Regions from separate parts of the Lysobacter sp. CA199 genome, predicted to be linked through region 1. Evidence: riboswitches for the same ligand, from Rfam matches in the RefSeq annotation. Region 1 holds a riboswitch; the other holds the start of a gene.
The links. Region 1 has a riboswitch for glycine ahead of gcvP (aminomethyl-transferring glycine dehydrogenase). Riboswitches for the same ligand answer to the same signal wherever they lie in the genome.

Region 1 (15,298 bases):
GCGCGGGCTCGCTTCGGGTTCTTACGCCGCCGGCCGCCTGAACCCGCTGCGCGAGAACGCCGTGCATCATTTCCAGGAACTGTTGCGCGAAGCCTATCGCGCGGCGTTTGCCGCGGCACGGGACTGAGGCCTTGAACGCCGGCGGCTTCGAGCAAGACGCACCGGCACCGGCATCCTCCTCCAGCGTTCGCGCGCGGCCGCCGCTCGGCCTGTGGGCGGCGATCGCGCTCGTGATCGGCAACATGATCGGCAGCGGCGTGTTCCTGCTGCCGGCGGCGCTGGCGCCCTACGGCGGCACCAGCCTGATCGGCTGGGCGATCACCTTGTGCGGCGCGCTGCTGCTGGCTTTCACCTTCGCGCGCATGGCCATGCGCTGGCCGCACAGCGGCGGTCCTTACACCTATGCGTATCGCGCGTTCGGCGACACGATCGGCTTCATCGTGGCGTGGAGTTACTGGATTTCGATCTGGTGCGCCAACGCGGCCATCGCGATCGCCTTCGCCGGCAGCCTCGGCGCGCTGCTGCCGGCGCTGACCGCCACGCCCGCGCGCGCGGCGGCCTGCGCGCTGGGCGCGTTGTGGCTGTGCACCGCGATCAATCTGCTGGGCGTGCGCGAAGCCGGACGCGTGCAGATCGTCGCCACCACCTTGAAGCTGCTGCCGCTGCTGCTGTTCGGCGCGATCGCGTTGTGGTGGCTGGAGCCGGCGCGCGCGTTCCGGCCGTTCAATCCCAGCGGGCAATCGTTGGCGCAGGCCGCGCACGCGACCGCGGCGCTGACCTTGTGGGCGCTGCTCGGCCTGGAAGCCGCGACCGTGCCGGCGGGCTCGATCGAAAACCCGGAACGCAACGTGCCGCGCGCGACCGTGTTCGGAACCTTGCTGGCCGGCATCGCGACCGTGCTGGCCTGCACCGTGGTGGTAGGTCTGTTGCCGATCGACAGTTTGCGGCAATCGCAATCGCCGATGGCCGACGCCGCCGCGATGCTGTGGGGATCCAATGCGGGACTGGCGCTGGCCGCGGTCTCGGCGGTGTCGTGCCTGGGCGCGCTCAACGGCTGGACCTTGCTGTCGGGGCAGTTGCCGCTGGCGGCTGCGCGCGACCGGGTGTTTCCGCAATGGTTCGCCCGCCTCGACCGGCGCGGCACGCCCTGGCTCGGCGTGCTGATCGGCAGCACGCTCGCCTCGATGCTGGTGCTGGCCAACTTCAGCCGCTCGCTGGTGCAGGTGTTCGTGTTCTCGATCCTGCTCTCGACCGCGGCCACCTTGCTGCCCTACGTCGCCGGCAGCGCGGCCTGGCTGTTGCGCGGCAAAGGACGCAGCCGCATCGTCGCCGGCTTCGCCCTCGCGTTCAGTCTTTACGCGCTGGCGGGTATCGGCGCCGAGGCGCTGATCTGGGGCGCGGTGCTGGTCGTCGCCGGTCTGCCTGTTCATCTGATCCTGCGGCTGCGACGCTGATCGCAAGCTTCCGCGCGTCAGCGCACAAGTCTGCGCACCAGTCGGTAAGCGGTCACGGCAATGCCATCTGCGCGCAGCACGCTGCCGGTGCGGTCGCCCACCGCTTCCCCCCAGCCACCGCTTTCGAGCGGAATTCTCGCCCGGATCCCATGACCGACCAACACGACTCCCAGCGCCGCAACTTCCTGCGCGGCGCCGCCGGCGCCACCGCCGCCGGCCTCGCCCTGAACCTGTTCCCGCCCGCGATCCAGAAGGCCCTGGCCATTCCCGCCGCGCGCGTCACCGGCACCATCCGCGACGTCAAGCACGTGGTGATCCTGATGCAGGAGAACCGCTCGTTCGACCATTACTTCGGCGCGATGCGCGGCGTGCGCGGGTTCGGCGATCGCTTCCCGATTCCGCTGCCCAGCGGCAAGCCGGTGTGGCAGCAGACCACCACCCAAGGCCGCGAGATCCAGCCGTACCACATCGATACCAAGACCACGAGCGCACAGCGCATCGGCGGTACGCCGCACACCTGGCCCGACGCCCAGGCCGCCTGGAATAACGGCCTGATGGACAAGTGGCTGCCGGCCAAGACCGAGCGCTCGCTCGGCCATTACCGCCAGGCCGACATCCCGTTCCAGTACGCGTTGGCCAACGCGTTCACCCTGTGCGACGCCTATCACTGCTCGCAGCAGACCGGCACCAATCCCAATCGCCTGTTCCTGTGGACCGGCACCAACAACCCGGCCGCCGATCGCGGCGGCCCGGCCATCGTCAACACCTTCGACGACGGCGGCCCGGCCAGCGAAGGCTATTTCTGGACCACCTACCCCGAGCGGCTGGAACGCGCCGGCGTGAGTTGGAAGCTGTACCAGGACATGGACGACAACTTCTCAGACAATCCGCTGGAAGGTTTCCGTCAGTTCCGCGCGGCCGCGCCGGGTTCGGCGCTGGCCGAGAAAGCGCTCAAAACCTGGACCCTGGAAGACCTGGCCGCCGACGTGCGCAGCGGCCAGTTGCCGCAAGTGTCGTGGCTGGTCGCGCCGGCCAAGTACTCCGAGCATCCCGGTCCGTCGGCGCCGATCTGGGGCGCGGACTACACCGCGCGTGTGCTCGAAGCGCTCACCGCCGATCCGGCGGTCTGGGCCAGCACGGTGCTGATCGTCAACTTCGACGAGAACGACGGCTTCTTCGACCACGTGCCGCCGCCCGCGCCGCCGTCGCTGGACGCGCAGCGCAATCCGATCGGCGGCTCCACCGTGGAGCTGCGCGGCGAGCACCACTTCGCGCGCAGCGGTCCCTCGCACGGCAGCTCCAGCGATCCGACGATCTACTACGACCGTCCCTATGGCCTGGGCCCGCGCGTGCCGATGTACGCGATCTCGCCGTGGAGCCGCGGCGGCTGGATCAATTCGCAGGTGTTCGACCACACCTCGGTGATCCGTTTCCTGGAAAAACGCTTCGGCGTGGTCGAACCCAACATCAGCGCGTGGCGTCGCGCGGTCTGCGGCGATCTGACCACCGCGTTCAATTTCTTCGATCCCAATCACGAGCCGATCCCCAACCTGCCCGATACCGGCGACGCCGATCGCATCGTCGCCGAGCAAAGCCGCCTGCCCGCGCCGAAGCCACCGGCGGTGTCCGGCGCGCCGCAACAGGAACGCGGCATCAAGCCCTCGCGCGCCCTGCCCTACGACCTGCAGGTCGGCGAACGCGTCGACCGCGACGCGCGCCGGCTGCGGCTGAGCTTCGCCAACACCGGCCGGGTCGCGGCGGTATTCCATGTCTACGACCTGCTCGACCCGAACGCGATTCCGCGCCGCTACACGGTCGAGCCGGGCAAGTCGCTGCACGGCGACTGGAGCTTGAACACCGACGGCGCGCGCGCCTACGCCTTGCAGGTGTTCGCGCCGAACGGTTTCTTCCGCGAGTTCCGCGGATCGTTGAACGGCGTCAACCCGACCGTGACCACGATGCCCGACCTGCGCCTGCGTCGCCGCAAGCTGATCCTGGCGCTGCGCAATCCCAACCGCAAACCGCTGCGGCTCGACGTCGCCGACCAGTACGGGCTGTACGAGTCGCGGCTGGAGCGGCTGGGCGCGGGCGCGGTGCGCTATCGCGCGATCCGGCTCGACGAAAGCCAACAGTGGTACGACTTCGTGATCACCGACGCCAACGATCCGGAGTACTACCGCCGCCTCGGCGGACGCCTGGAAACCGGCGAGCACGGGATCACCGATCCGGGTTTGATCTGAGCCGATCGCATCGCGCCCAACGCTCCGCCCTTTGAAACCCGCCCCTTAGAAACCCACCAGCGCTTCCCCCCTTTGAAAAAGGGGGTCAGGGGGATTTGCTCTTGCTCCGCAATCGCCACACCGCAAGTAAAGCTTTCGCGTCGGATTGCGTACTACATGGCAGCCCGCCCTTTTCTCCGGCCAACGATCCACCTCACTCCAACACTCGGCCCTTGCGCCAATACCCCATGAAGCTGATCGCCGATTTGGCGAAGCCGCGCTCGCCGACCAGATGGCGGCGGATCGCCATCACCGCGCCGGCCTCGCCGGCGATCCAGGCATAGAAACTCGACGCGGTCGCCGCGGCTTGTTCCCAGAGGATTTCGCGGTCGATATCGACCTCGCTCAGCGGCCGCTCGGCGCCGTCATCGTTATCGTCGTCGTTGGCAGGCGGCTGCAAGCGCGCCGCGCGGATCGCGTCGATCAGGCGCTGGCCATAATCGGCCGACTCGGCGAATGCGTGCGCCGCGCGCGGCAGCCAGACGATCTGCATATCGTCCGGACCCACCAGCTCGATCACGTCGGCGCCCAACGGCACCTCGATGTAGGCGCGCACCTTGGGCGGACGCGGCAACCGGGTCAGCGATTCGAGAATGCCGGCCACCGCCGGCAACGCGGTTTCGTCCGCGATCAGCAATACCTCGCGCGCGTCCCGCGGCGGGTTCCATTCCACGCCGCCCGAGTCGGCCTCGTCGGCGTGCGGCGCCAGCAGCACCACCCGATCGCCCGGCCGCGCACGCGAGGCCCAGCGCGAGGCCGGGCCGGCATCGCCGTGCGCGGCGAAATCCACGTCCATCTCGCCTTGCTCGCAACGCAGCGCGCGCACCGTGTAGGTCCGCATCGGCGCGCGCGAAACCTCGCTTTGATTGCGGTATCGCGCATACCAGTCCTCGCCGCGCGGCACGGCCAGCTCGCCGGCGGCGTTGGGGAAGAAGATCTTGATGCGCTGATCGGGACCGAAACTGCGCGCCTGATCAAGAGCGTCGGCCGCGAACACGAACCGCACCATCGACGGACTCAACTCGATGCGCTCGCGCACCGACACGTCGAACAAACGAAACGAAATACCCTGCGCCATGAGCGGCTCCTCAACAAGAGCGGATGCACATGGCTGGGGCGCGTCGACGCAACCTGGCTGCCGTGCGGCGCCTTGCGCGCCGCCCAGCCAGCTTAGTCCTCCGCGACCTTGGTGGACTTGCCAGACTTGGCCGAATCTTCGTTTGCGACCGTAGGAGCGGCGCAAGCCGCGACCACGACATCGCGCTTACGACGCGACCGGCGACCCCGCGGTCGCGGCTCGCGCCGCTCCTACAGGGGTTACAACGAATCCTGCGGTTCGACGACGACCGCGTTCTCGGGCAGCCGCGCGCAGGCGGTCTTGGACACCGACGCCTCCCAGCGCCAGAAGCCCCAGGCCACGGCGGTCAGCACCGAGGCGGCGATCGCCAGATGCAGCGCGCTGTCGCTGAGCAAGGGCGAGATCACCCCGGCCAGCACCGCGTTGACCACCAGGCCGGAGAACGCCTGCAACGACGAGGCCGAGCCGCGCTGATGCGGGTACATGTCCAGGATCGACAAGGTCACGATCGGAAACACCAGGGCGATGCCGAACGCGCCGACGCACATCGGGACGACCGCCCACGGCACCTGCGGCGCATCGGTCCACAGGTTGTAGCCCAGGTTGATCGCCAGGGCGAGCGCGCAGAACGCGAAACCGAAGTTGACCAGGCGGTCGCCGCTGACCTTGCCGGCCGCGCGCCCGGACACGAACGAGCCCAGCACCATGCCGCCGATGGTCGGCACGAAGAACCAGGCGAACTCGCGTTCGTTGAGCTTGAGGATGTCGAGCACGAACGCCGGCGCCGAGGCGATGTAGAGAAACAACGCACCGAAGTTGAACGCGCCCGCCGCGGTCAGGCGCTGGAAGCGCGGGTTGAGGAAGATCGCGACGTAATCGCGCAGCAGCCGCTTGGGCTTGAGCGCCAACCGCGCCTGCGGCGGATGGGTTTCGGGCAGCATGAAGATCACCGCGGCCAGCAACAGCACCGAGAAACCGACCAGGAACCAGAAGATCGCCGGCCAGTGCGCCCAGCCCAGGATCCAGCCGCCGATGATCGGCGCGATCGCCGGGGCGATGCCGAAGATCATCATCACCTGGCTCATCAGCCGCTGCGCATCGTCGCCGTGCAGCACGTCGCGGATCACCGCGCGCCCGACGATCAGGCCAACCCCCGCCGACAGCCCTTGTACCGCGCGAAAGAAAAGCAAAGTAGGCAGTTCTTCGGACAACGCACAAGCCACCGAAGCCAACGTAAACACCGCCAACCCACCGATGATCACCCGCCGCCGCCCGATCGCATCCGACAGCGGCCCATGCACCACGCTCATCAGCGCATACGCCACCAGGTACACGCTGATGGTCTGCTGCATCTCCAGCTTGTCCGCGCCGAGCTCGGCGCCCATCGCCGGAAACGCCGGGAAGATGGTGTCGATGGAAAACGGCCCGAACATCGCCAGGCCGCCGAGCAACAGGGCCAACCGGCGCAACGACAAGGAACTCTTCGCGGGGATTGCGGCGGTATCGCTCATCAGCTCGCTGCTTGAGGGGAATGGGAGGCGACCGGCGGCGAGTCCGGCGGGCCTTTGAGCTCGACGAGATTGCCTTCCGGATCGAACAGATATTGCGAGGGGCCCTCGCCTTCAGCCCCGTAGCGCGAACCGAACTCGCTCAGGCGCACGCCGTGGGCTTGCAAGTGGGCGACGACGGCCTCGCGATCGAACGGTTCCGCGCGCAGGCACAGGTGGTCCATGTTGTGGCCTTCCGAACCCGGCGCAGCGCCGCCGTTGCGGCCGAGCTTGCCTTCGACGTCGACCAGGTCGATCAGCGACTGACCGGCGCGCAGCTGCACCAAACCGATCGCGTCCTGGCGCCGCTCGACGGTGCAGCCGAGCACCTCGCAGTAGAAAACGATCATCGCCGCGATGTCGCGCACGCGCAGGACCACATGATCGAGTTGCAGCAATTGGAACGGTCGCGCGCTCATGGCCGGACCTCCTTGCATGAACAGGGGCGACAGCATACTCCCGTGCAGTTCGCCGCATGGATGGCGGATTTGTTTCGATCTGTCCTCCCGCTGCGCTATAGCCTGGGCCGCCCCTGTAGGAGCGGCGCGAGCCGCGACCGCGGAGCGGCCGGTCGCGTCGTATGCGTGGTTTCGCGGTCGCGGCTCGCGCCGCTCCTACAGGGGCGGGGGCGGTCGCGGATTCAGCCGGCGCCGCCCTTACCGGGTCGAAACGGCTATAATCGCCGCCTTGAAACACGCGGTGGGAGAAGCGGTCCCGGTCCCAAGGCCCGGCCCGCTGCCGAAGGCGCAACGCCCGTAATCGCTCAGGCTCTATACCGCCGCGTGTACAAAACTCTGGAGAGACCGCCCGTCCTGGCAAAATCGGGCGGAACCGGCGCCGAAGGGGCACGAAGCGAGCGCGGACAGGAGCGGCCCCAGCGGCCAACCCCTCCCCTAGCTGCCTGACCGCAGCACGCTTTTAAACTCTCAGGCAAAAGGACAGAGGGGCGCCTCGCGTGCGGCACCGCACGTCGCCTTAGGACGCCCCCTGCCCATGACCAACGTATCCCTGCGCGATCTCGAGCACCACGACGCCTTCATCGAGCGCCACATCGGCCCCAACGACGCCGAGATCGGCCACATGCTGGGCAAGGTCGGCTACGACTCACTCGAAGCGCTGACCAACGCCATCGTCCCGGGCTCGATCAAATCGACCCAGCCGCTGGCCCTGCCGGCCGCGATCAGCGAAGTCGAGGCGCTGGCCAAGATCCGCGCCATCGCCACCCAGAACAAAGTCTTCCGCAGCTTCATCGGCCGCGGTTACTACGGCACCCACACCCCGAACGTCATCCTGCGCAACATCCTGGAGAACCCGGCGTGGTACACGGCCTACACGCCGTACCAGGCCGAGATTTCGCAGGGCCGCATGGAAGCGCTGATCAATTTCCAGACCATGGTCGCCGACCTGACCGGGATGGAGATCGCCAACGCATCCTTGCTCGACGAAGGCACCGCCGCCGCCGAAGCGATGACCCTGGCCAAGCGTTCGGCCAAGTCGAAGTCGAACGTGTTCTTCGTCTCCAAGAACATTCACCCGCAGACCCTGGAAGTGCTGCGCACCCGCGCCGAGCCGCTGGAGATCGAGTTACAAATCGGCGACGACGCCGAAGCGGCCACGGTCGACGCCTACGGCGCGCTGCTGCAATACCCCGACACCTTCGGCGGCGTGCACGACTACCAGGCCGTGTCCGACGCGGTGCATGCGCGCGGCGGCATCGTCGCGGTCGCCAGCGACCTGCTCGCGCTGACCCTGCTCAAGGCGCCGGGCGAATTCGGCGCCGACATCGTGGTCGGCAACACCCAGCGCTTCGGCGTGCCGTTCGGCTTCGGCGGCCCGCACGCCGGCTTCATGGCCTGCCGCGATGCGTACAAGCGCTCGATGCCCGGCCGCCTGATCGGCGTGTCGGTCGACACCGACGGCAAGCCGGCTTACCGCCTGACCCTGCAGACCCGCGAGCAGCACATCCGCCGCGAGAAGGCCACCTCCAACATCTGCACCGCGCAGGTGCTGCTGGCGGTGATGGCGAGCATGTACGCGGTCTACCACGGCCCCGACGGCCTGACCCGCATCGCCCGCCGCGTCCACCGCCAAGCCGCGATCCTCGCCGCCGCGCTGCGCAAGGCCGGCGTCACCGTCGCCGACGGTTTCTTCGACACCTTGCACATCAGCGGCGTCGATGCCGATGCGCTGCACGCCAAGGCGAGCGTGGCCGGCATCAACCTGCGTCCCATCGATGCGAGCCGCCTGGGCCTGAGCCTGGACGAAACCGTCAACCGAGAAGACCTGATCGCGCTGGCCGGCCTGTTCGGCGCCGCGCTCGATATCGATGCGCTGGATAAATCCACCGCCGATGCGATTCCGGCTTCGCTGGTGCGTCAGTCCTCGTTCCTGCAGCACCCGGTGTTCAACACCCACCACAGCGAACACGAGCTGCTGCGCTACATGCGCTCGCTGGCCGACAAGGATCTGGCGATGGATCGCACCATGATCCCGCTGGGCAGCTGCACGATGAAGCTCAACGCCACCGCCGAGATGATCCCGGTCACCTGGCCGGAGTTCGGCAACATCCATCCGCTCGCCCCGGCCGTGCAGACCACCGGCTACAAGCAGCTGATCGACGAACTCGAAGCGATGCTGGTCGAGTGCACCGGCTACGACTCGGTCAGCCTGCAGCCCAACTCCGGCGCGCAGGGCGAGTACGCCGGCCTGCTGGCGATCCGCGCGTATCACCACTCGCGCGGCGAAAGCCATCGCGACATCTGCCTGATCCCGGATTCGGCGCACGGCACCAACCCGGCCTCGGCGCAGATGTGCGGCATGACCGTGGTGGTCACCAAGACCGACAGCAACGGCAACGTCGATGTCGATGACATCCGCCGCAATGCCGAGAAGTACAGCGACCGTCTGGCCGCAATCATGATGACCTACCCGTCCACGCACGGCGTGTTCGAGGAAGAAGTCGTCGAGATCTGCGAGATCATCCACAAGCACGGCGGCCAGGTGTATACCGACGGCGCCAACATGAACGCCCTGGTCGGCGTGGCCAAGCCCGGCAAGTGGGGCTCGGACGTCTCGCACCTCAACCTGCACAAGACCTTCTGCATCCCGCACGGCGGCGGCGGCCCCGGCGTCGGCCCCTGCGCGGTCAAGTCGCACCTCGCGCCGTTCCTGCCGAAGACGGTCGATGGCGAAGGCGTGGTCGGAATGGTCAGCGCGGCGAGCTTCGGCTCGGCGAGCATCCTGCCGATCTCGTGGATGTACATCACCCTGATGGGCACCCAGGGCCTGCGCAAGGCCACCCAGGTCGCCCTGCTCAACGCCAACTACATCGCCAAGCGTCTGGAATCGCATTACGAAACGCTCTACACCGGCCGCAACGGTCTGGTCGCGCACGAGTGCATCCTCGACCTGCGCCCGATCAAGGACGCCACCGGCATCAGCGCCGAGGACGTGGCCAAGCGCCTGATCGACTTCGGCTTCCACGCTCCGACCCTGAGCTTCCCGGTCGCCGGCACCTTGATGGTCGAACCGACCGAGAGCGAATCGCAGCACGAACTGGACCGCTTCATCGACGCGATGATCCAGATCCGCGACGAAATCCGCGCGGTCGAGGACGGCCGCCTGGATCGCGAAGACAATCCCTTGAAGCACGCCCCGCACACCGCGACGCAAGTCACCGCGAGCGAATGGACCCACGCCTACCCGCGCGAACTGGCCGCCTTCCCGCTGCCCTCGCTGAAGCTGCAGAAGTACTGGCCGCCGGTGTCGCGGGTGGACAACGTGTATGGCGACAAGAACGTGATGTGCGCTTGCATTCCGATCGATGCATACAGGGAAGAAGTCGAGGCCTGAACCTCGCGACGCGCTTCGCGACCGCTGTAAAAAAGGCCCCGCACTCGCGGGGCCTTTTTCTTTTCCTCGTCAGCCGGTCGGCGTTCCGTGCACCGCACCGGACTCAGGCTCCAGGTCTGAAGCCGGTGACGAGTATAAGCAACACGCCCACCACCATGATGATCCCGTTGCGCACGGTCGTCAGAGGACGCAGCAAGGTGTTGAGCACGCGGTTGCGCGCCAGCGTCCCATCGTCGATGACGTCGACGATTGTCGCGTTCGTACCCCACGGCCACGGCGTGAGGTCAACGCCCTGATATTCACCGCGACTGTTCGCCGGATACCGACGACCCTTCAGATCGGCCTGCCAGGCCATATACAGCGACGGCTCGAAGTTGCCACTGACGATTCCGTTCGATGGGATAAATCCGAGATCGGCCAAGGCGCGCCGCCCCTCCTGCGGCAGGACGCTTTCGGTTTTCGGAGCGGTCACATCATAGCCGCCGATATTGACCGCCAGCGACGCGCTCGCCGCGCCCGCGGAGTCGACGCGGACCTCGCCCAGATCGATGCTTTTCAGATCCACCGTCGTATGAGGCTGCGACTGCGACACCACCGGCGGCAGATCGTTCAGGCGGTTGGCAGGCAGAACGAATTCGAAATCGTACCGCTGGGTCCGCAACAACAAGCGGTCGCCGGACCGGTTCAACTTGAGCGCGACGATCTCCTCATCGCGGCTCCAGGATTCTTCCTGGAAATCCGGCACCAGAAACGAGATGCCGGCAAGGGCCACCACGGCGATCGCTATTTTCTTCCACAACTTCATTGCATATCCGTCATCTTTGGCTGCCGCCGTGAGTGCGGTCCCAGGCCAGATCCGCGTCTTCCTCGGGAAGGCCCCGCTGCATCAACGCATGCCGCACCCGATCGGGTGACGTGCGACGGCAGGTCGATATCCAATGCGGAATGATCCGTCGAAGCAGGCGACATGCTCCAGCCCTCCGTGGGCGCTCTGCCCGCCGATCGCGTGGTGATGCGCGTCGCGCAGCTTAGTCGCCGTGCGCGGCCACCGACAAGACGTCACCCGCACCCTGGAGCACAGTCTTAATCGGTCGATGCCGAGACCATCGAGCAGGCGCGCGCACCGGTGCCGGCATTTCGACAACACCATCCACGCGCGACCCTGCGAAGCCTACTGGCCCGCCTGAGCGGCGCGGTCCGCCACCCCGCCTGAATGCGGCCCCAGACCAGCAGGCCATGAGCGTTGTGGACGATATAATCCCGCCATCGCCGGGGGGGTGATCGCAATGAACCTGCAGGAACCGCAAACGCAGGCGTTCTCCGAGCGTCTGCTGAAAGTCATCCAGACCCAGACCGAGATCGCCAAGCTCGGCCTGGATCTGGGCGGTGTGATGGGCCTGGTCGCCAACCGCGCGCAAGAGCTCACCGGCGCGGTCGGCGCGGTGGTCGAGCTGGCCGAGGGCGAGGACATGGTCTATCGCGCCGCATCGGGCATCGCCGAATCCAGCCTGGGCATGCGTCTGCGCCGCGAGGCCAGCCTGTCGGGCCATTGCGTCGCCGCCGGCCAGCCGCTGCGCTGCGACGATTCGGAAACCGATCCGCGGGTCGATCTGCAAGCCTGCCGAGCGGTCGGCCTGCGATCGATGATCGTGGTCCCGCTCAAGCATCACGACTCGGTGGTCGGCGTGCTCAAGGTGATGGCGCGCGAGCCGTCGGCGTTCGATGACGAATATCTGCATTTGCTCGACCTGATGTCGGGCCTGATCGCCGCGGCCATGTACCACGCGGCCAAGTACGAAACCAACGAGTTGTTCTATCAGGCCACCCACGATGCCTTGACCGGCCTGCCCAACCGCGCGCTGTTCTACGATCGCCTGCGCCACAACCTGGCCCAGGCGCATCGCGAATCGCGCCGCATCGGCATCCTCAACCTCGATATGGACGGGCTCAAGCCGGTCAACGATCAACTCGGCCATCGCGCCGGCGACGCGGCCATCCGCGAGTTCGCCGAACGCATGAAGCAGCTCGCGCGCGCCGGCGACACGGTGGCGCGGGTCGGCGGCGACGAGTTCGCGGTGATCCTGCCGCGCATCGAACACCGCGAAGGCGTCGCCGCGCAGGCCGCGCGTCTGGCGCAGTCGCTGCGCTTCGCCTTCGAGTTCGAACAGCGCCCGATCGCGCTCGACGCGAGCATCGGCTGCGCGATCTATCCCGACGACGGCGAAGAATTGACCGAGTTGCTGGAGAAGGCCGATCAGGCGATGTACCGGATGAAGCGCTCGAAGAAGGCCGACGCGGCCGGCTGAACCCGCCCGCCGATAACGCGCTTTCGTACCCCCGGACCGGTCGCCCCCGGCGCGGGGCCTCCCACGGCCCGGCTTCGCTCCGCGCCGGCGCCGTTTCGTCGCCGCCGGTCCCGGCTTCGTCGCGCGCCCTCTTCCACTTCGGCCGCGGCGTTCTATTCTGGCCTTCATCCGCCGACACCCTATCGGACGCCCCGTGATCCGCAGCCTGTTCTTCGTCGCCCGCCTCGCCGCCGCATGGTTCGGCCTGTTCGTCGTGCTCGCCCTGATCGCCTCGGCGATTCCGGTCGTGCGCAACCAGGACACCGGCGCGCTGTTCATGGTGGCGACGATCGTGTCGATCGTAGTGGCCATCACCGCCTTCGCCCACCTGCGCCGAGTGCGCCTGATCGCTGGACGCGTCGACGCCAGCACCATCGCCAACCGCCAACGGCGCCAGATCGAAGTACCGCTGGATGCGGACGAAACCTTCCACCTGCTCGATGCGGCGATTCGCGAACTGCCGCGCACCCAGCAAGTGGAGAGCGCGCGCGACAGCCTGCAGGTGCGCGCCAAGCTCGACAATCCGGATGCCGGCAACCCCAACCCGTTCGGGCCGAACAATCTTCACCACTGGTGGATGAGCGCGACCCGCAATCAGATCCTCGCCACCGTCGCGCCCGACGGCGACACCAGCCGCATCACCCTGATCTGCGAGCCGGAAACCGGCGCCTGGAGCGATTGGTTCCGGGTCGATCACGGCGCCAACCTGGAAAACGCCGAGGGCATCGTCCGCGCGATCAACCGCCGCATCGCCGAACGCCACCGCAACGAACGCGCCGACGCCGCGCGCACCGCGACCGAAAAGGAACTGGCGGTGGCCAAGCTGAGCCTGCTGCACGCTCAGGTCGAACCGCACTTTCTCTACAACACCCTGGCCAGCGCGCAATACCTCACCCGCAACGATCCGCCGCTCGCCGACGAGATGCTCGGCCATCTGATCGAGTTCCTGCGCCGCTCGTTGCCGCGCACCGAGGATGCGCTGTCCACGCTGGGCGATGAGTTGGACCGCTCGCGCGCTTATCTGGAGATCCTCAAGCTGCGCATGGGCACGCGCCTGGCCTTGCAACTGGAGGTGCCCGAAGACCTGCGCGGGATCGAGCTGCCGCCGATGATCCTGCAGACCCTGGTGGAGAACGCGATCAAACACGGCCTGGAGCCCAAGCCCGGCGGCGGCACGGTGTGGATCCTGGCGCGGCGCGAGCAAGATTCGGTCGCCGTCACCGTCGCCGACGACGGCCTGGGCTTCAATGCCTTGAATGCCGGCACCGGCATCGGCCTGCGCAACGTGCGCGAGCGCTTGCAACTGGTCTACGGCCCTCGCGCGCAGTTATCCATCGTCGCCAACTTCCCCAACGGCATCGCCGCCACCATCGTCGTGCCGGCGCCGCCGAGCCCGGAGAGTTCCCGTGTCTGATTCCCCCGCCATCGCGCCGGCGTTGACCGCCCTGGTCGCCGAAGACGAAACGCTGCTGCGCCAGGCCTTGATCGAGGCGCTGCAGGCGGGCTGGCCGCAGTTGCGCATCGTCGCCGAATGCGAGGACGGCGCCGACGCACTCGAAGCGCTGGCCGAACACCGTCCCGACGTCGCCTTCCTCGATATCCGCATGCCCGGCCTGACCGGCCTGGACTTGGCGGCGGCGATTCCCGAGGTCAGCCCGCATACCCAGATCGTGTTCGTGACCGCTTACGACCAGCACGCCATCGATGCCTTCGAACATGGCGCGATCGACTATCTGCTCAAGCCGGTCACTCCCGAGCGCCTGGCGATCACCATGCAGCGACTGCAAGCGCGGCGCAGCGCCGGCCAGGACGAACGCGACGCGCTGACCGATCTGGCTCAGCGTCTGGCCGCGAGCCAGGCCAAGCGCGAGGAGAAACCCGCGCTGACCTGGATCACCGCCAGCGCCGGGCGCGAAACCCGGCTGATCCTGGTCGACGACGTCGCCTACTTCCGCGCCGACAACAAATACACCACGGTCGTCACCGCCGAGGGCGAAGCCTTGTTGCGCAAACCGATCCGCGAATTGCTCGATGTACTCGACGGCGCGCGCTTCAAGCAGATCCACCGTTCCACCATCGTCAACCTCAAGGCCATCGCGGGCATCGTCCGCGACGACAGCGGCAAGGGCACGGTACGCCTGCGCAACCGGCCCGAAACGCTGACCGTCAGCCAGCCGTTCATGGCCTTGTTCAAGACGATGTAACCGTCCCGGCACCGGCCGCGGGACGGCCGCGATCGGGTCACAACCGCGCTGTCGGGCACGTCTGATTCCACGACGCCGACAGCCGGCGCGACAACTCGAACACGACGCTCAGCCGCGCCGCATCCCGGCGCGGCCAGGCCCGGTATCGCCTGCGCGTCGTCGCGGCCATCGCGCGCGACGGGCTCAGCACCAAGCTCATTCAAGCAGACCAAGGAGTCGGACATGCGTAACATGATGGCCCTGCTGTACTACCTGTGCGCCCTGCTCGGTTGCGACGTAGGCGGGACCACGATCGTTCACCGCGCCAACGTCGATGGCGTCGACGTCATCGACAGCCGGGTCCGGGTCAGCGAACAGATCGCCAAGTTCGAATGCCGCGCCAGCCGCAGCGGCCATTGCCACTACGCCTTGTTCCGCTCCGACTGCGCCGCCAAGGCGAGCGCCGCGGCCGCATCGCGGACCGTCTGCGTGGGCCGGCCGTTCGAGCGCTTCGATCTGGAGGCCGGCGGCGCGCGCGAGATCATCGACATCGCGCCGGG
Region 2 (15,298 bases), on a different contig from region 1:
CCGGGTGGTTTCGACTTCAGGTAATTCAGGCATGGCTCCAGCGTACTATCCCGGTCAAGCCGGTGCCGACACGTACCGGTCGCGACGTATGGAGTCCGCCATGTTGCAGGCGAGTGCATCGGAGGAAACCGCCGCCGGGCTCAAGTCCGGCGCGCCGCGCGGCGCCGGTTCCTCATCCGATTCAGTCGACGATTCGGCGACCGCCGGGGAGCGCCCGCCGGGTCTGCGCCTGCGCGCTTTCGCATCGCGAGAGCTCGATGCGGCCCTGGACGAGCTGGGCTGGCGCGGCAACCGCATCCACGCCGGCGTGCATCTGGCGCGCAAGAGTCTGCGCCGGGCGCGCGCGACCCTGGCTCTGGGCGGCGCGGCGCTGGGCCCCGGCGCGGCGCTGGTCGATCGCGAACTGCGCCAGCTCAACCGCGATCTGTCGACCCTGCGCGACGCGCACGCGCTGGTGGAAACCCTCGACCGCCTGCTGCGCGGTCACACCGACCCCGAGATCCGTCCGCTGCTGATGCGGGCCCGTCGCCGCGCCGCGGCCGCGCGTGCGCAGGCGGCCCGGCAGGCCCGGGCCGAGGATCCGGACCTGGGCGCGCGGCGTTCCATGCTGAAGGTGCTGCGCGCGGCTCTGCGCGCCCTGCCCTGGGCGGAGTTGCAGTCCGAACACTGGCGTGCGGCGGTGGCCGCCAGCCTGGACCGGGTCGCCCAGACCGGCGCCCGCGCCCGCCGCAGCGGCCTGGACGAGGACTGGCACGACTGGCGCCGCCGCGCCCGCCGGCTTTCGCAACAGCAGCGCGCGCTCAAGGTGGCCAAGCTCGGCCGCGACGCGCCGAAGTTCGACAAGCACCAGATCGAGCGCCTGGGCGAGGCCCAGGACCTGAACCTGCTGCTGGACCACTGCGGCAAGCGCTCGGTATTCGGCAAGGTCGACCGGACCGCGCTGCGGCGATTCGCCGAGGCCGAATTGGCCGGGCAGCGCGAGCGCATCGCCGGTGGCGCGGAGATCGCGGGCGGCTGACCCGGGTGGTGCGCGAGCCGAGACCCGAGACCTTTCGAGGTCTCGTGGGAGGGGCTTCAGCCCCGACGCTCTTCGCCCCGGGAGGCGATTGCTTGGCCAGACCGGAAAGCGTCGGGGCTGAAGCCCCCTCCCACAAAAGACTTCCGGCCTGCGATCGGCGCTCCGGGGCTCAAGCCCCTTCTTTCGGCCTGCGATCAGCGCCTGCCAAGCCATGCCAATCACCTGAACCACTCAGTCCTGCCCGTTTTCCCGCGTCTTGCCCGTTGGAATTTACGACCCCATCACAGGCCCGCATGCCGTACAGGCGCGAACGGTCATTTGAAAGTGGCATCATCCGATATACAACTGTCCTTTAATTGGCCTAAGGCCGACTCACCCGGCTGTCGCCACAGCCACCGCCGCTTCCGGAGTTTGCAATGCCCGCGTCCCTGATCGATTTTCTTGCCGGCGGACTGGCCCAGGCCAGTTTCTGGGAGCTTGTCGTTTACTTCCTGGTGGTGACCCAGCTCACCATCATGTCGGTGACCTTGTACCTGCACCGCTCGATGGCGCACCGCTCGGTCGATTTCCATCCCGCGCTGGCCCATTGCTTCCGTTTCTGGACCTGGCTGACCACCTCGATGATCACCAAGGAGTGGGCGGCGATCCATCGCAAGCACCACGCCAAGTGCGAGACCGAGGAAGACCCGCACAGCCCGCAGTTCAAGGGCATCGACACGGTGATGTGGCGCGGCGTGGAGCTGTACCGCGAAGCGCGCGCCGAGCGCGACGACATCGAGAAGTACGGCAAGGGCTGCCCGGACGACTGGATCGAACGCAAGCTCTACACCCCGCACGCGACCATGGGCCCGACCGTGCTGCTGGTGCTGAGCTTCGTCTTGTTCGGCGCGGCCGGCGTGGCGGTGTGGGCGCTGCAGATGGTGTGGATCCCGTTCTGGGCTGCCGGCGTGGTCAACGGCCTGGGCCACTGGTGGGGCTATCGCAATTTCGAAACCACCGACACCGCGACCAACCTGACCCCGTGGGGCTTCTGGATCGGCGGCGAAGAACTGCACAACAATCACCACGCGTTTCCGAGTTCGGCCAAGTTCGCCCTGCGCAAGTGGGAGTTCGACATCGGCTGGACCGTGATCCGCGGCCTGAGCGTGCTGCGCCTGGCCAAGGTGCTGCGGGTGGCGCCGTCGCTGGACGTGCGCCCGAACATCGCCATGCCCGACAGCGAAACGCTCAAGGCGTTGTTGGCGATCCGCTTCCAGGCCATGACCGACTACTACCGCAATGTCACCCTGCCGGCGCTGCGCGAGGAAGCCGGCCATGCCGGCGACCGCATGCGCTCGCTGCCGCGGCGCCTGCGCAAGGGCCTGGCCGACGGCGGCCGCTGGCTCGACGACGGCGCGCGCACGCGCCTGCAGAACTGGGTCGACGAGCGTCCGCGCATGGCCACCCTGGCCGACTTCCGCCAGCGTCTGGCGCAGGTGCTCGACGACCGCTCGCACGATGCCCAGGCCACCCTGCAACGGCTGCACGCCTGGTGCGTGGAAGCCGAGGCCAGCGGCATCCATGCGCTGCAGGCGTTCTCGGCGCGACTGAAAGGCTACGCCCTGGCGCCGGCGCGCTACTGAGCCGCCGGGTCCGCCGGCCCGCGAAAACCCGCGCAGCGATGCGCGGTTTTTTTTCTGGGGCCGGCGCCCGTGCCGGACGAAAAACCAGACGTCCGTTCCAGATCGGTGCCTGTGCGCAAGCGCACAGTACGTGGTCGGGTCGGTTGGCCCGACGCAACCCGCCACCCGGCGATGCGTCCGCGCATCGCGGCGCTCGCCGGTTTTCGCACATCAAGGAGATTGCGATGAAGATGTTCAGGATGAAGCGTTACAACGCAATGGTTTTCGCCGCGGTGTTCGCCGCCGCGGCCGGCTTCGGTATCGCCCACGCCGACAACGGCGCCGGCGTCGCGTGCCAGCCCTGGCCGGGCTGCGACTTCGGCGGCGGCTGGGTGTTCTGCTGCGTACCGGAGTGAGTGCCCGGGCAAGCGACCTGTAAGGAACACGGCCGGTGCAAGGCCGGTCATCGTCGATCCAAGGAGAGCTCACGATGAAGTCGCAGTCCCATCGCCGTATCAAGCAACTGTTGTTCCTCGCGCTGTTCGCCGCGGGCCTGGGCTTCGGCGCGGCCCAGGCCGATCGCCAATACGCCGAGGGCTGCGCGCCCAAGGCCGGCTGTCAGTTCGGCGGTAGCCGTCTGGCGTGCTGCGTGGACGACCGCTGATCGCAGTACCGCCGCGCGGCCCGCTCGGGCCGCGCGGCATTTCGGCGCGAGGGTCGCGACCGGGTTCGGATAAAGCCTCTTGCCCGCGCGTCGCCGCCGCGTCAGGCTGCGCCATCCCCCGCCGCCGATCCGCCATGCGCCAGGTACCGATTGCGTTCGCGTTCTGCCTTTGCCTGTCGTGCCCCGCGATCGCGGCCGCGCAGGCGGTGACGTCCACCGGCGACTATCTCTCGCGCATGGACACCGACGGCGACGGCAAGATCGCGCTGGGCGAGTACCAGGATTGGTTGAGCTACGCCTTCGATGCGATGGACGCCAACCGCGACGGCGTGCTCGACGCGCAGGAACAGCCGGCCCGTGGGCGCGGCGCGAGCGCGGCATTGACTCGGGAGCAGCACCGGCAGACCTTGGCCGAGCGTTTTCGCAAGCAGGATCGCAACCACGACGGTTGGCTCGACGCGCGCGAACTGGCCTCGCCGCCGCAGTAATGCCGCGCACGCGGCTTCGGCGACGGCGTGCGACACGCCGATGACAAGCCCAGCACCAACCGATTCTCCGCCGCACGTCGCAATGCCTGGATCGCGCAATTGCCGCATCCGCGCGCCGGGTGTCTACTAGCCGGCTATGGAATACGCACTGCCTCAGGGCGAGCTGGACAGTCTGTTCGCAGGCCCGCAATCGATCACCGGCGAACAACGCCGCGAACTCGTCGACGAGGTGGTCGAACAATTGCGCCAACGTCACGGCGAGCGCCTGCTCGCGGTGGCCTTGTACGGCTCGACCGCGCGCGACACCGACGGCCCGTATTCGGACATCGAACTGTGGGCGGTGCTCGACGACGGCGCCTTCGGCGAGGACTTCGATCTGTCCCTGGAGTGGGTGCACGGCCGCGGCAAGGCCGAGGTCAATCTGATGTCGCGCACCGCGGTGGAAGCGTTGGCGCGCGAGGTCGACGAGCACTGGGCGGTCAGTCACGGCCAGTTCGTGCATGCGCGCGCGCTGTGGATCGCGCCGGACCACGGCACCTTGGTCGAAACGCTGCGCTCGCTGGCCGCGCATCCCGACGATGCGCAAGTGGATCGGGCGATGGCCGAGGTGGTGGTCGGCGAGTTGTACGAATTGCTCGGCAAGCTGCGCAATCGTTATGCGCGCAAACCCTTGGCCTTGCTGGTCGGCGAGTTCGCCCGGTATCTGGCTTGCCTGGTCGGCCTGGCCGAACGCCATGTGTTCGTATCGGCCGGCACGATGTTCGATGAAGCCGCCGACCTGCCCGCGCCGGACGGCTCGGCGGCGCTGTTCAAGCTCGTCGCGCACGGCGATCTGAGCGACGAAATGGCGGCGACCGCGGCGGTGGAGCGGGTCTGGGCAGGCCTGCAGGCCTGGGCCGGCGAAGTCGCGCTGGATCCGGCGCTGCTGCTGCGCTGCGTGGCGGGACAGCGCTGAGATTCGGCTGCCGCAGGTTCGGCAGCGACTCCGGTGCCCGCTTTCACAGGCGCCCATCGGCAAAGGCAACCGTACCAAAAGGCACTGGATTCCCGGGTTTGCGACGATAACGATGGTGGGACCGGCGGCGCGGTCCGGTTTCCGCGGCCGGCCGCGTTGCGCGTAGTGACCGTCTTCCTCCGAGCCCGCTCATGCCGATGTTGCTCCATCCGTGGCTATACGAAGCCCGTCTTGCCGTCGTGCGCGGCGGCGATTGGCGTGGATGGCGGTTGCGCGCGTTGGCGCTGGCTTCGTGCATCGCCGTGCCGGTCGGCTTGCGGCTGTGGAGCGAGGAGACCGCGGCCTTGCCGGCGGCGCTGCCGCGGTTGATCGCGCAATTGCCGCTGCCGTTCGGTCTGCTTGCGATCGCCTTCGCCTATGCGCTGGCGCGCGGGCGCTTGATCGCGCTCGACGACACGCTGCGCCATGGCTGGTGGGCGGCCGCGCCGATCGAGCCGGCGCGCGCCACGCGCACGCTGATCTTGCTGGCGCTGGTCGCCGGCCTGGCGGCGATGGCGATCGTGGCGCTGGTGTTGGCCGCGTTCGGCGGCGGCGGCGAGGTCTGGCGCGGCGCCTGCGCGATCGTGGAGACGGGCGTGGCGGTGGGCACCGGGCTGGGACTGATCTCGGCCTTGCGCCATCGCCGTCATCCGGCGCGGCGCACCCGCGAAGGCGCGCGCCAGCCGTTGTTCGGCCTGCGTTGGCTCGACGACGCGCGGCTGCCGCATCTGAGCGATTGGCAACGCCGCGAAGCCCTGCTGCGCTGGCGCCGCGGCGGCCACGCCTGGATGATCGGCGCGGTGCTGCTGGCCCTGCCCAGTTCCACCGCCGCGGCCAGCGGCGCGGGCGTGTTGCTGATCGCGATCGCGCTGGCCTGGTTCAGCCTGGTGGTGCAGTCCTGCGCCGCCGCGACCGTCGATGCGGAGAGCTTGCTGACCAGCGCGCCGCGCGAGCCGCATGCGCTGGCGCGCGCGGCCTGGCGCTATCCGGCGTTCGCGTTCGCCTGCACGACGGCGTTCGCTGCCGCCGGCAGCGCGCTGTTGTCGCTGAGCTGGCGCGCCGCGCCGGTGTTGCTGGCGATTCTGACCGTGCTGTGCCTGCCGGCGCTGTCCGCGCTGCGCTTCCTCCACCGATCGGCGCCGCGATGAACTTCGTTCTCGAACTGCAACAACTGCAGCATCGCTACGACGAGCACGCCGTGCTGCACGGCATCGATCTGGGGCTGCCGGCCGGCGAATTCGCCGCGTTGATCGGCCCCAACGGTTCGGGCAAGACCACCTTGCTGCATTGCCTGGCCGGCATTCAGCGGCCCGGCGGCGGGCGGGTGTTGATCGGCGGCCACGACATCGTGCGCGCGCCGTTGCCGGCCAAGCGTTTGCTCGGATTCGCGGTCGATCCGGCGCGCCTGCCGCCGCTGCTCAGCGGCCGCGAGTGTCTGCGCCTGTTCGCCGGCGCGCGCGGCCTGAGCGAAATTCCCGCGGCCACTCTGGCATTGGCGGACACCTTGTCGTTGATGCCGATGCTGGATCGCCGAATCGGCCAATACTCGCTGGGCACGCGACAGAAACTGGCGATCGCGCTGGGCCTGCTCGGCGAGCCGCCGCTGCTGGTGCTGGACGAGCCGCTCAACGGTCTGGATCCGCTCAGCGCCTACGCGCTCAAGCGCCACCTGCAACAGCTCGCGCGCGAACGCGGCACCACCGTGCTGTTGGCGACCCATTCGCTCGACGTGGCCGAACGATTCATCACCCGCGCCGTGCTGCTGATGGACGGCCGCCTGCGTCGCCAGTGGCGGGCCGACGAACTCGACGCGATCCGCGCCGATCCGCGGCGATCGTTGGAGCAGTCGATGGTCGAGGCGTTGGCCGATCCCGAGTCGTCGCTTTGACCGAAGTCCGACGGTAGGAGCGGCGCAAGCCGCGAACGCGAACCGTGGCTTACGTCGAATCTGCGATGTCGCGGTCGCGGCTTGCGCCGCTCCTACAGGGGTGGCATTAATCCGCGAACGACGGGGCGATGAATTCGATGCGATTCGCGCCGATCCGCAGTGACGGCCCCCAGGCTGCCGCGATGATCGAAGTCCGACGGTAGGAGCGGCGCAAGCCGCGAACGCGGACTGGCTGTTTGCGTCGCAAGCCAGATGTCGCGGTCGCGGCTTGCGCCGCTCCTACGGCCGGTGGCGTCGGTCCAGCTCAGGGCGATGGGCCGAAAGCGCGTTCGAGCTCCGCGCGCCGTTGTTGCAATCCGGCGTAATGACGTCGTGCGCGCAGTTGCAAGGCTGCGGCCACGCCGGTCATGCCCAGGCCGATCAGGCCGGCGAACCAGCCCGCGCTCAGGCCGCCCAGCATCGCCAGAGCGAACGCGCCCAGGCTGTAGAGCGCGCAGAACGCGGAGGCCATGCGCGCGGCGATCAGGCGGTGGCGCGCGTACAGCACGCGCCGGTGGCGCAGCGCCCACAGCGCATAGACGCACCACGACAGATTGATCGCCAGCAACAACGCGAACCCCGCCTGGGTGCGCGCGGCCAGCGCCGGTTCGGTCAGCCACAACGCAGCCAATGCGGCGCTGGCCGCGGCGGCGAGCAGCAACAGGCCGACATGGGCGCCGCGCGCGGCGGGACTGAGTTCGCGTTCGAGCAGTTCGCGCAGGGCCGGCGGCAATGCTGCGTCGGTGTGCGCCGGGGCATCAGTGTTCATCGCGAGCTTCCCTCGGTGTCGAATTGATGGCGCAGCCGTCCGCGCGCGCGGTGCAGCCGCGATTTGACCGTGCCCAGCGGCCGCTCCAGCACTTGCGCGATCTCGTCCAGGGCCAGGCCCTGCAGGTAGTGCAGGCTCAGTACTTCGCGCTCCATCGCAGGCAACCGGTGCAACCCGCGTTGCAGCAGCTCCAGGTCCATCGTCTGCTCCGGCGCGGGGTCTTCTCCGGAGATGGAATCGAGTTCGTGCTCGTGCGCGGGTTCGGCGTAACGCCCACGCAAGCGGTCCATCGCCGCGCGCCGGGCGATGCCGAACAGCCAGGCGCGCAAGCGCGCGGCATCGCGCAATCCGGGCATGCCGCGCAGCACCCGCAACCAGGTGTCCTGGGCGATCTCGTCGGCGAGTTCGTCCTCGCCGCACAAGCGCCGCGCATAGCCGCGGATCGGTCCGTGCCAGCGCCGGACCAGCGCGTCGAACGCCTCGCGCTCGCCGAGTTGGCAGCGCACCGCCAGCCACTCGTCGTAGCGGGGATCGTCGTGGTCGGCGGCGGCAGCGGGCTGATTCAAAGCGCGATTCCGATGGGGTTCGATCCTGTAGTCGCGATCCGGCGGAAAAGGTTCGCGCCACCCGCGGCGGCGGGCCGGCGGCTCCGGCAACTGCTACCATGCGCCCGTTCGCAGAAGAGTGGCGCCGGCCCATGGCCGCTGCCCGCCGAAGGCGCAGGCTCCCATAATCGCTCAGGCTCGGCCGTCAGGCCGGAACACTGCAACGACATCGCCGATCTGGAGAGAGGCCGCCATGCGGCCCACCGAAGGGGCAAGCGGTCGCCGGCGCGAGCGTCGGGCCGCCCAAACTCTCAGGTAAAAGGACAGCGGGAGCGGCGCCGCGGCTCAGGCCTCGGAGACGACAGCGCATTCGCGCGACGCGCGACGCGCGGCCCGTGCCGCGGGTACGCTCGCCCGCGATGGCCTTCGCCGCCTTCGCCGTCCGTCTTCGCTGCCGTCGCCGCGGTTTCCCGCCTGGATCCGACGGAGTCTCTCGCCGTGCTACTGCAAATCATCTACCTCATCGCCATCAGCGCCGAAGCCATGACCGGCGCGTTGTCCGCCGGCCGCCGGCGCATGGATCTGTTCGGCGTGGTCATCATCGCCAGCGTGACCGCGCTGGGCGGCGGTTCGTTGCGCGATATCGTGCTCGGCCATTACCCGCTGGGTTGGGTGCGCCATCCCGAGTATCTGGGCTACACCATCGGCGCGGCGATCGCGGCGACCTTCCTGGCCAAGAAGCTGCACTATCTGCGCCGTACTTTCCTGTGGCTGGATGCGCTGGGCCTGATCGCCTTCACCCTGATCGGCTGCGCGGTCGCGCGCGAAGGCGGGCATCAGCCGGCGATCGTGGTGATCGCCGGCATGCTCACCGGCGCCTTCGGCGGCGTGCTGCGCGATGTGCTGTGCAACGAGATTCCGCTGGTGTTCCAGCGCGAGTTGTATGCGGTGATTTCGCTGTTGACCGGCGTGGCGTATCTGGCGCTGCTGTATCTGGGCGTGGCCGAAAACACCGCGGTGCTGATCTGCCTGGGTGCGGGCTTCGCACTGCGCTTGCTGGCGATTCGCTACGAGTGGGAGATGCCGAAGTTCGTCTATCAGTGAATGACCGCTTCGATGCGTCGCGACGGAGTTCTTTGCAGGAAGCGTTTCAGGTCCGGCGCTCTTCGGTCAGTCCGCGGCGGATGCGGCAGTCGGGCCTGAAGGCCCTCCCACAAAAGACTTCGGGCTTTTGTAGGAAGATCGACAGGTCCGAGGCTCTTCGGTCAGTTTGCAGCGGGTCCGCAGTACCGGCCGCGGGCCGTGCGGCAGATGCGCGGCGCACACGGCGCAGGCGCGGACCCGCGTCAGCAGGGTGGCAGCGATTCCATCGGCGGATTCTAGATCAGCGGCGAAGGCGGCGAAGCGGAAACGACGACGCCGGCGCAAGGCCGGCGTCGCGTAAGACGTGGAGCGGATCGAAGCCTTACAAGGTGATATCGCGATCCTTGGTTTCCGGCAGGAACAGCGCGCCGATCACCACCGTCATCGAGGCGACGATGATCGGATACCACAGGCCGCTGTAGATGTTGCCGGTCGCGGCGACGATGGCGAACGCGGTGAACGGCAGGAAGCCGCCGAACCAGCCATTGCCGATGTGGTAGGGCAGCGACATCGAGGTGTAGCGGATGCGGGTCGGGAACAGTTCGACCAGCCAGGCGGCGATCGGGCCGTAGACCATGGTCACCAGCAGCACCAGGAAGGTCAGCAGCGCGATTACCATCGGCTTGTTGATCTGCGCCGGATCGGCCTTGGCCGGGTAGCTGGCGGTCTTCAATGCCTCGGTGAGCTGCTTGCCGAACGCCTCGGACTGGGTCTTGAACGTGGCGCTGTCGAGCGCTTCGCCTTCGAAGCTGGTCAGGCTGGCACCGCCGATGCTGACGGTGGCCACGCTGCCGGCCGCGCCGGGTGCGTTGACGTAGGGAATGCCCTTCTTCGCCAGCGCCGACTTGATGATGTCGCACGACTGCTTGAAGGTCGCCTTGCCGACCGGGTCGAACTGGAACGCGCAACGTTCCGGATCGGCGGTCACGGTGACCGGCGATGCGGCGACCGCGGCTTCCAACGCCGGATTGACGTTATGGGTGAGCGCCTTGAACACCGGGAAGTAGGTGAACACCGCGATCAGGCAACCGGCCAGGACGATCTTCTTGCGGCCGATCTTGTCCGACAGCCAGCCGAACAGGATGAAACCGCCGGTGGCCAGGGCCAAGGCGATCGCGATCAGGATGTCGGCCTGGTTGGGATCCATGCCCAAGGTCTTGGTCAGGAAGAACAGCGAATAGAACTGTCCGCCGTACCACACCACCGCCTGGCCCGCGGTCGCGCCGAGCAGGGCGAGCAGGGCGATCTTGCCGTTGCTGGAGAAGAAGCTCTCGGTGATCGGCGCCTTGGAGGTCTTGCCCTCGGCCTTCATCTGCTGGAACAGCGGCGATTCGGCCAACTGCAGGCGGATCCACACCGACACGCCGAGCAGCAGCACCGACACCCAGAACGGAATGCGCCAGCCCCAGGATTCGAAATCGTCCTTGCCCAGGAAGTTGCGGCAGGCCCAGATCACCAGCAGCGACATGAACAGACCCAGGGTCGCGGTGGTCTGGATGAAGCTGGTGTACAGGCCGCGCTTGCCGTTGGGCGCGTGCTCGGCGACGTAGGTCGCCGCGCCGCCGTACTCGCCGCCCAGCGCCAGGCCCTGCAGCAAACGCAGCGTGATCAGGATGATCGGCGCGGCGATGCCCAGGGTTTCGTAACTGGGCAGGATGCCGACCAGGAAGGTCGCCAGGCCCATGATGACGATGGTGACCAGGAAGGTGTACTTGCGCCCGATCATGTCGCCCAGACGTCCGAACACCAGCGCGCCGAACGGCCGCACCGCGAAACCGGCGGCGAAGGCGAGCAGGGCGAAGATGAACTGGCTGGTCTCGTTCAAGCCGCCGAAGAACTGCTTGCCGATGATGACCGCGAGCGAGCCGTACAGATAGAAGTCGTACCACTCGAACACGGTGCCCAGGCTTGAGGCGAAGATGACCTTTTTATGGCCTTTGGTAAGCGACGCGGTGGACGGCGTCGCGTTGGCTGCAGTGCTGGACATGTCTGTTCCCCCGAACAGTGGGAAGGAGCGGTCTAAGGCCCGCCGGGTTTGTTTCTAATCGACTGCTGGTGCGGATTTCAAAGAAAGAAGAATGGTGCGGTGGCAGGGCGATTGATGATTCGATCGCAAAACGTCCAGTCGGTAATTCCGGCGAAGCGGAGATCAGGGATTGGAACGCTTTGCCGCGAACCCTCCAGGCCGTCACTGAACCCTCCCGCCGTCATTCCCGCGAAAGCGGGAATCCAGTGCCTTTCGTGCGAGAACGTTTGAAGTCACTGGATTCCCGCTTTCGCGGGAATGACGGTGGGAGGGAGACTCGCGACCGTATGCGTCATCGAAAAATCAGAAGCTGTACTTCACATGCGTCTGCAAACGATTCAACTCGCCCTTGTCGCCGCTTTCGATCTCGCGCTGGCCCCAGATGTATTCCGCGCCGATGTCGAGCTTCGGAATCGGGGTGTAGATCAGGTTGACGTGCGCGGACTGCGCCGACTTGGTGATGCCAAGGCCGGTGAGCGCGGTCTTGTTGTCGTATTCGGCGCGCGAGTAGAACAGGTTGCCGCGCAGCTTCGGGCTGAACACATGGCGCCAGCCGACGAAGCCGGAGATCAGGTCGATGTTCTCCAGATCGCCGGCGCCGTCGAGCACCGCGTCGTTGTTGAGCGCCAGGCCGATGTAGCGGCCGATGCCGCTGCCGGTGGTGACCATGTAGCGCAGATCGTCGCGGGCGCCGAGGTTCCACTTGCCCGACACACTGATGCCGTAGCCGGTGTTGGAATCGTTGATGCGTCCGGTCTGGTACTTGAGCTGACGCGCCAGCGCGCCGACGCTGAAGTGACCCCAGTCGCCCTTGGCGGTGTAGCGCGCGGTCACGTCGGGCACCGCGCCGTCGTCGCCTGCCACCTGCGCCATGTTGCCGCGGAACGGGGTGTAGACGGTTTCCGGGTTTTCGATCGAGAACGACCACGGCCCGCTGGTGTAACGCAACTGCGCCTGGCGGACGAACACCGTGCCTTCGGTCGGGCCGAGGAAGTCGACCGTGTCCGGCAGCGCGTTGGCGTCCTGGAAGTTCGACCAGGTCTGACCGGCCAGCCACTTGTTCCAGGTCACGTAGGCGTGGCGCAGGGTCAGCGCATAGGTGTTGGTGGCGATCTCGTTGCCAGTGAAGGCGGTCGAGCCGCCGCCGAACAGATCGAATTCCAGATAGCCCTTGAGCTTGTCGCCGCTTTCCAGGTCGGTGTCGGCGGCAAACCAGAAGCGCGAGAAGTTCGCGCCCATGTCGGTGTCGGCACTGCCTTCTTTCGCGTTGCCGCCGCCGACCGGGATGGCCTTGGGCACGTAGAACAGCCGGCCGACCGAGCCGTCGGCGATATCGCCGTCGTTGGTCGAGGTGACCGCGCTGTCGAGCTTGATGAAACCGCCGTAGCTGAAACGCGTGCCCGGATTGCCGGCGGTGCTGATGGTGGTGGACTGGATCGGATTCTTGACCGGCGTGGCCGCTACTGCGGGCGCGGCGGCTTGCGCGGCCTTGACCTCGGTGACCTGGGTCTGGACTTGCTGCTGTTGCGATACCAGTTGCTGGACCATGCGCTCGAGGTCGGCGACGCGCGCTTCGAGTTCTTTTTCTTTCGCGGTCTGGGCCAAGGCCATACCGGGCAGCAGCAAGGCGACCAGCAGGGCCGAGGCCAGCGGTCGCCGGCGGATCGTCGCGCGCGGTGCGGCGCTGCGTGTGAGCACGCTAGAGCAAGTCATGATTCCCTCCCAAGGAACGCCGCCCGAACGGTGCGGCCGCAGCCAGCCTGCGCGCCGGTGCCGGTATCTCACCATTCGCCATTGGTCGAAAAGGGCGACCTGTCTGCGCGGCTTACGACCAAGGTCTAAATACCCGGGTCCACCGCGCTTGTTGCGTTGCGGCACACTGAAGGGCCGCGATCGGGGATTCGGGATCCGCCGGACAGGCGCTATTGTTACCGCCTTGCATCGCCTCCCGAATCCCCCAATTCCTGATCACGGCCTTCCCGGAGCCATTCATGAGCCATCCCGCCAGCGTCTATCCCATCGACGAGGCGTTCGCCGCCAAGTCCCGGTATGCGCGCGCCGACTATGAGCGTCAGTACGCCGAATCGGTGAGCGATCCCGACGGCTTCTGGGGGCGCATCGCGCAGCGGCTGGAGTGGTACAAGGCGCCGACCAAGATCAAGAACGTCAGCTACGACCTGAGCGATTTCCGCATCAAGTGGTACGAGGACGGCGAGCTCAACGCCAGCGTCAACTGCCTGGACCGGCACTTGGCCACGCGCGGCGACAAGACCGCGCTGCTGTTCGAGCACGACAATCCGAACCTGCCGGCCGAGCCGGTCAGCTACCGCGAACTGCATGCGCGGGTATGCCGCTTGGCCAATGCGCTGCGCAACCTGGGCGTCAAGAAAGGCGATCGCATCACGATTTACCTGCCGATGATTCCCGAGGCGGTGGTGGCGATGCTGGCCTGCGCGCGGGTGGGCGCGATCCATTCGGTGGTGTTCGGCGGGTTCGCGCCCAATTCGATCGCCGACCGCATCGCCGACTGCGCCAGCAAACTGGTCATCACCTCCGACGAAGGCCTGCGTGGCGGCAAGAAGATCCCGCTCAAGGCCAACGTCGACGCAGCGCTGAAGCTGCCGGGCACCCACTCGGTCGAAACCGTGCTGGTGGTGCGCCACACCGGTGCCCCGGTCGACATGCAGATGCCGCGCGACCGCTGGTACGACGCGGTGGTCGAGGGCCAGCCCGACACCTGCGAACCCGAACGCATGAACGCGGAAGACCCGTTGTTCATCCTCTACACCTCCGGCAGCACCGGCAAGCCCAAGGGCGTGCTGCACACCACCGGCGGGTATCTGACCTACGCCGCGTTCACCCACGAAGCGGTGTTCGATCTGCGCGAGGACGATGTCTACTGGTGCACCGCCGACGTGGGTTGGGTCACCGGCCACAGCTACATCGTCTACGGCCCGCTCGCCAACGGCGCCACCGCGCTGGTGTTCGAGGGCGTGCCCAACTATCCGGACGTGTCGCGCTTCTGGAACGTGATCGACAAACACCAGGTCACGATCTTCTACACCGCGCCGACCGCGATCCGCGCGTTGATGCGCGATGGCGACGAACCGGTCAAGAAGACCTCGCGCGCCTCGCTGCGCCTGCTCGGCACGGTCGGCGAGCCGATCAATCCCGAAGCCTGGCGCTGGTATTACGAGGTGGTCGGCGATTCGCGTTGCCCGATCGTCGACACCTGGTGGCAGACCGAAACCGGCGGCATCATGATCACCCCGCTGGCCGGCGCGATCGATCTCAAGCCCGGTTCGGCGACCAAGCCCTTCTTCGGCGTGCAGCCGGCGCTGGTCGACGCCAACGGCGGCGTGCTCGAAGGCGAGGCCGAAGGCAATCTGGTGCTGACCGATTCCTGGCCGGGCCAGATGCGCACGGTCTACGGCGATCACCCGCGTTTCATCGAAACCTATTTCAAGACCTATCCCGGCAATTACTTCACCGGCGACGGCTGCCGCCGCGACGCCGACGGGTATTACTGGATCACCGGCCGCGTCGACGACGTCATCAACGTCAGCGGTCACCGCATCGGCACGGCCGAGGTCGAGAGCGCGCTGGTCTCCCATCCCAAGGTCGCCGAAGCGGCGGTGGTCGGCTTCCCGCACGAGCTCAAGGGGCAGGGCATCTACGCCTACGTCACCCTGATCGCCGGCGAAGCGCAGAGCGACGAGTTGCGCAAGGAACTGGTGGCCTGGGTGCGCAAGGAAATCGGTCCGATCGCCACGCCCGACCATCTGCAATGGGCGCCAGGGCTGCCGAAGACGCGTTCGGGCAAGATCATGCGACGCATTCTGCGCAAGATCGCCGAGAACGCGCCGGACCAGTTGGGCGATACCAGCACCTTGGCCGACCCGTCGGTGGTGGAGAGTCTGGTGAACGAGCGGCTTGGGAAGTGAGGTTTCCGCGGTTGGAATGGCCGCAGCAACATCAGTAACAGCAACAGCAAATCCCCCCTGGCCCCCCTTTTTCAAAGGGGGGAACCCGGTAGGTGGGGAATGGGGTTGTGGGATATCGCTTAGGGGTGTTGGCTGCACTGAAGCTCTGGAAGCTCTGGAAGCTCTGGAAGCTCTGGAAG

Region 2: it holds a riboswitch for glycine, as region 1 does, so the genes downstream of both, ACTOWJ_RS08795 (trimeric intracellular cation channel family protein) here and gcvP (aminomethyl-transferring glycine dehydrogenase) in region 1, are expected to answer to the same signal.

Annotation. Positions count from the first base shown of each region.
Region 1 covers NZ_JBQJIL010000001.1:420,151-435,448, forward strand. Annotated here, with positions in the region: gene ACTOWJ_RS02010 (aromatic ring-hydroxylating oxygenase subunit alpha) at 1-127, shown strand, start outside; gene ACTOWJ_RS02015 (amino acid permease) at 132-1,454, shown strand; gene ACTOWJ_RS02020 (phosphocholine-specific phospholipase C) at 1,604-3,694, shown strand; gene ACTOWJ_RS02025 (siderophore-interacting protein) at 3,888-4,811, opposite strand; gene ACTOWJ_RS02030 (multidrug effflux MFS transporter) at 5,051-6,322, opposite strand; gene ACTOWJ_RS02035 (VOC family protein) at 6,322-6,777, opposite strand; glycine riboswitch at 7,049-7,146, shown strand; gene gcvP (aminomethyl-transferring glycine dehydrogenase) at 7,352-10,210, shown strand; gene ACTOWJ_RS02045 (hypothetical protein) at 10,314-11,015, opposite strand; gene ACTOWJ_RS02050 (diguanylate cyclase domain-containing protein) at 11,497-12,516, shown strand; gene ACTOWJ_RS02055 (sensor histidine kinase) at 12,710-13,969, shown strand; gene ACTOWJ_RS02060 (LytR/AlgR family response regulator transcription factor) at 13,962-14,759, shown strand; gene ACTOWJ_RS02065 (hypothetical protein) at 14,982-15,298, shown strand, end outside.
Region 2 covers NZ_JBQJIL010000004.1:318,185-333,482, forward strand. Annotated here, with positions in the region: gene mutM (bifunctional DNA-formamidopyrimidine glycosylase/DNA-(apurinic or apyrimidinic site) lyase) at 1-33, opposite strand, end outside; gene ACTOWJ_RS08745 (CHAD domain-containing protein) at 101-1,018, shown strand; gene ACTOWJ_RS08750 (DesA family fatty acid desaturase) at 1,435-2,640, shown strand; gene ACTOWJ_RS08755 (hypothetical protein) at 2,865-3,035, shown strand; gene ACTOWJ_RS08760 (hypothetical protein) at 3,110-3,283, shown strand; gene ACTOWJ_RS08765 (hypothetical protein) at 3,418-3,771, shown strand; gene ACTOWJ_RS08770 (kanamycin nucleotidyltransferase C-terminal domain-containing protein) at 3,908-4,726, shown strand; gene ACTOWJ_RS08775 (hypothetical protein) at 4,918-5,913, shown strand; gene ACTOWJ_RS08780 (ABC transporter ATP-binding protein) at 5,910-6,653, shown strand; gene ACTOWJ_RS08785 (hypothetical protein) at 6,958-7,461, opposite strand; gene ACTOWJ_RS08790 (RNA polymerase sigma factor) at 7,458-8,027, opposite strand; glycine riboswitch at 8,234-8,341, shown strand; gene ACTOWJ_RS08795 (trimeric intracellular cation channel family protein) at 8,505-9,110, shown strand; gene ACTOWJ_RS08800 (MFS transporter) at 9,472-11,136, opposite strand; gene ACTOWJ_RS08805 (DcaP family trimeric outer membrane transporter) at 11,479-12,888, opposite strand; gene acs (acetate--CoA ligase) at 13,167-15,119, shown strand.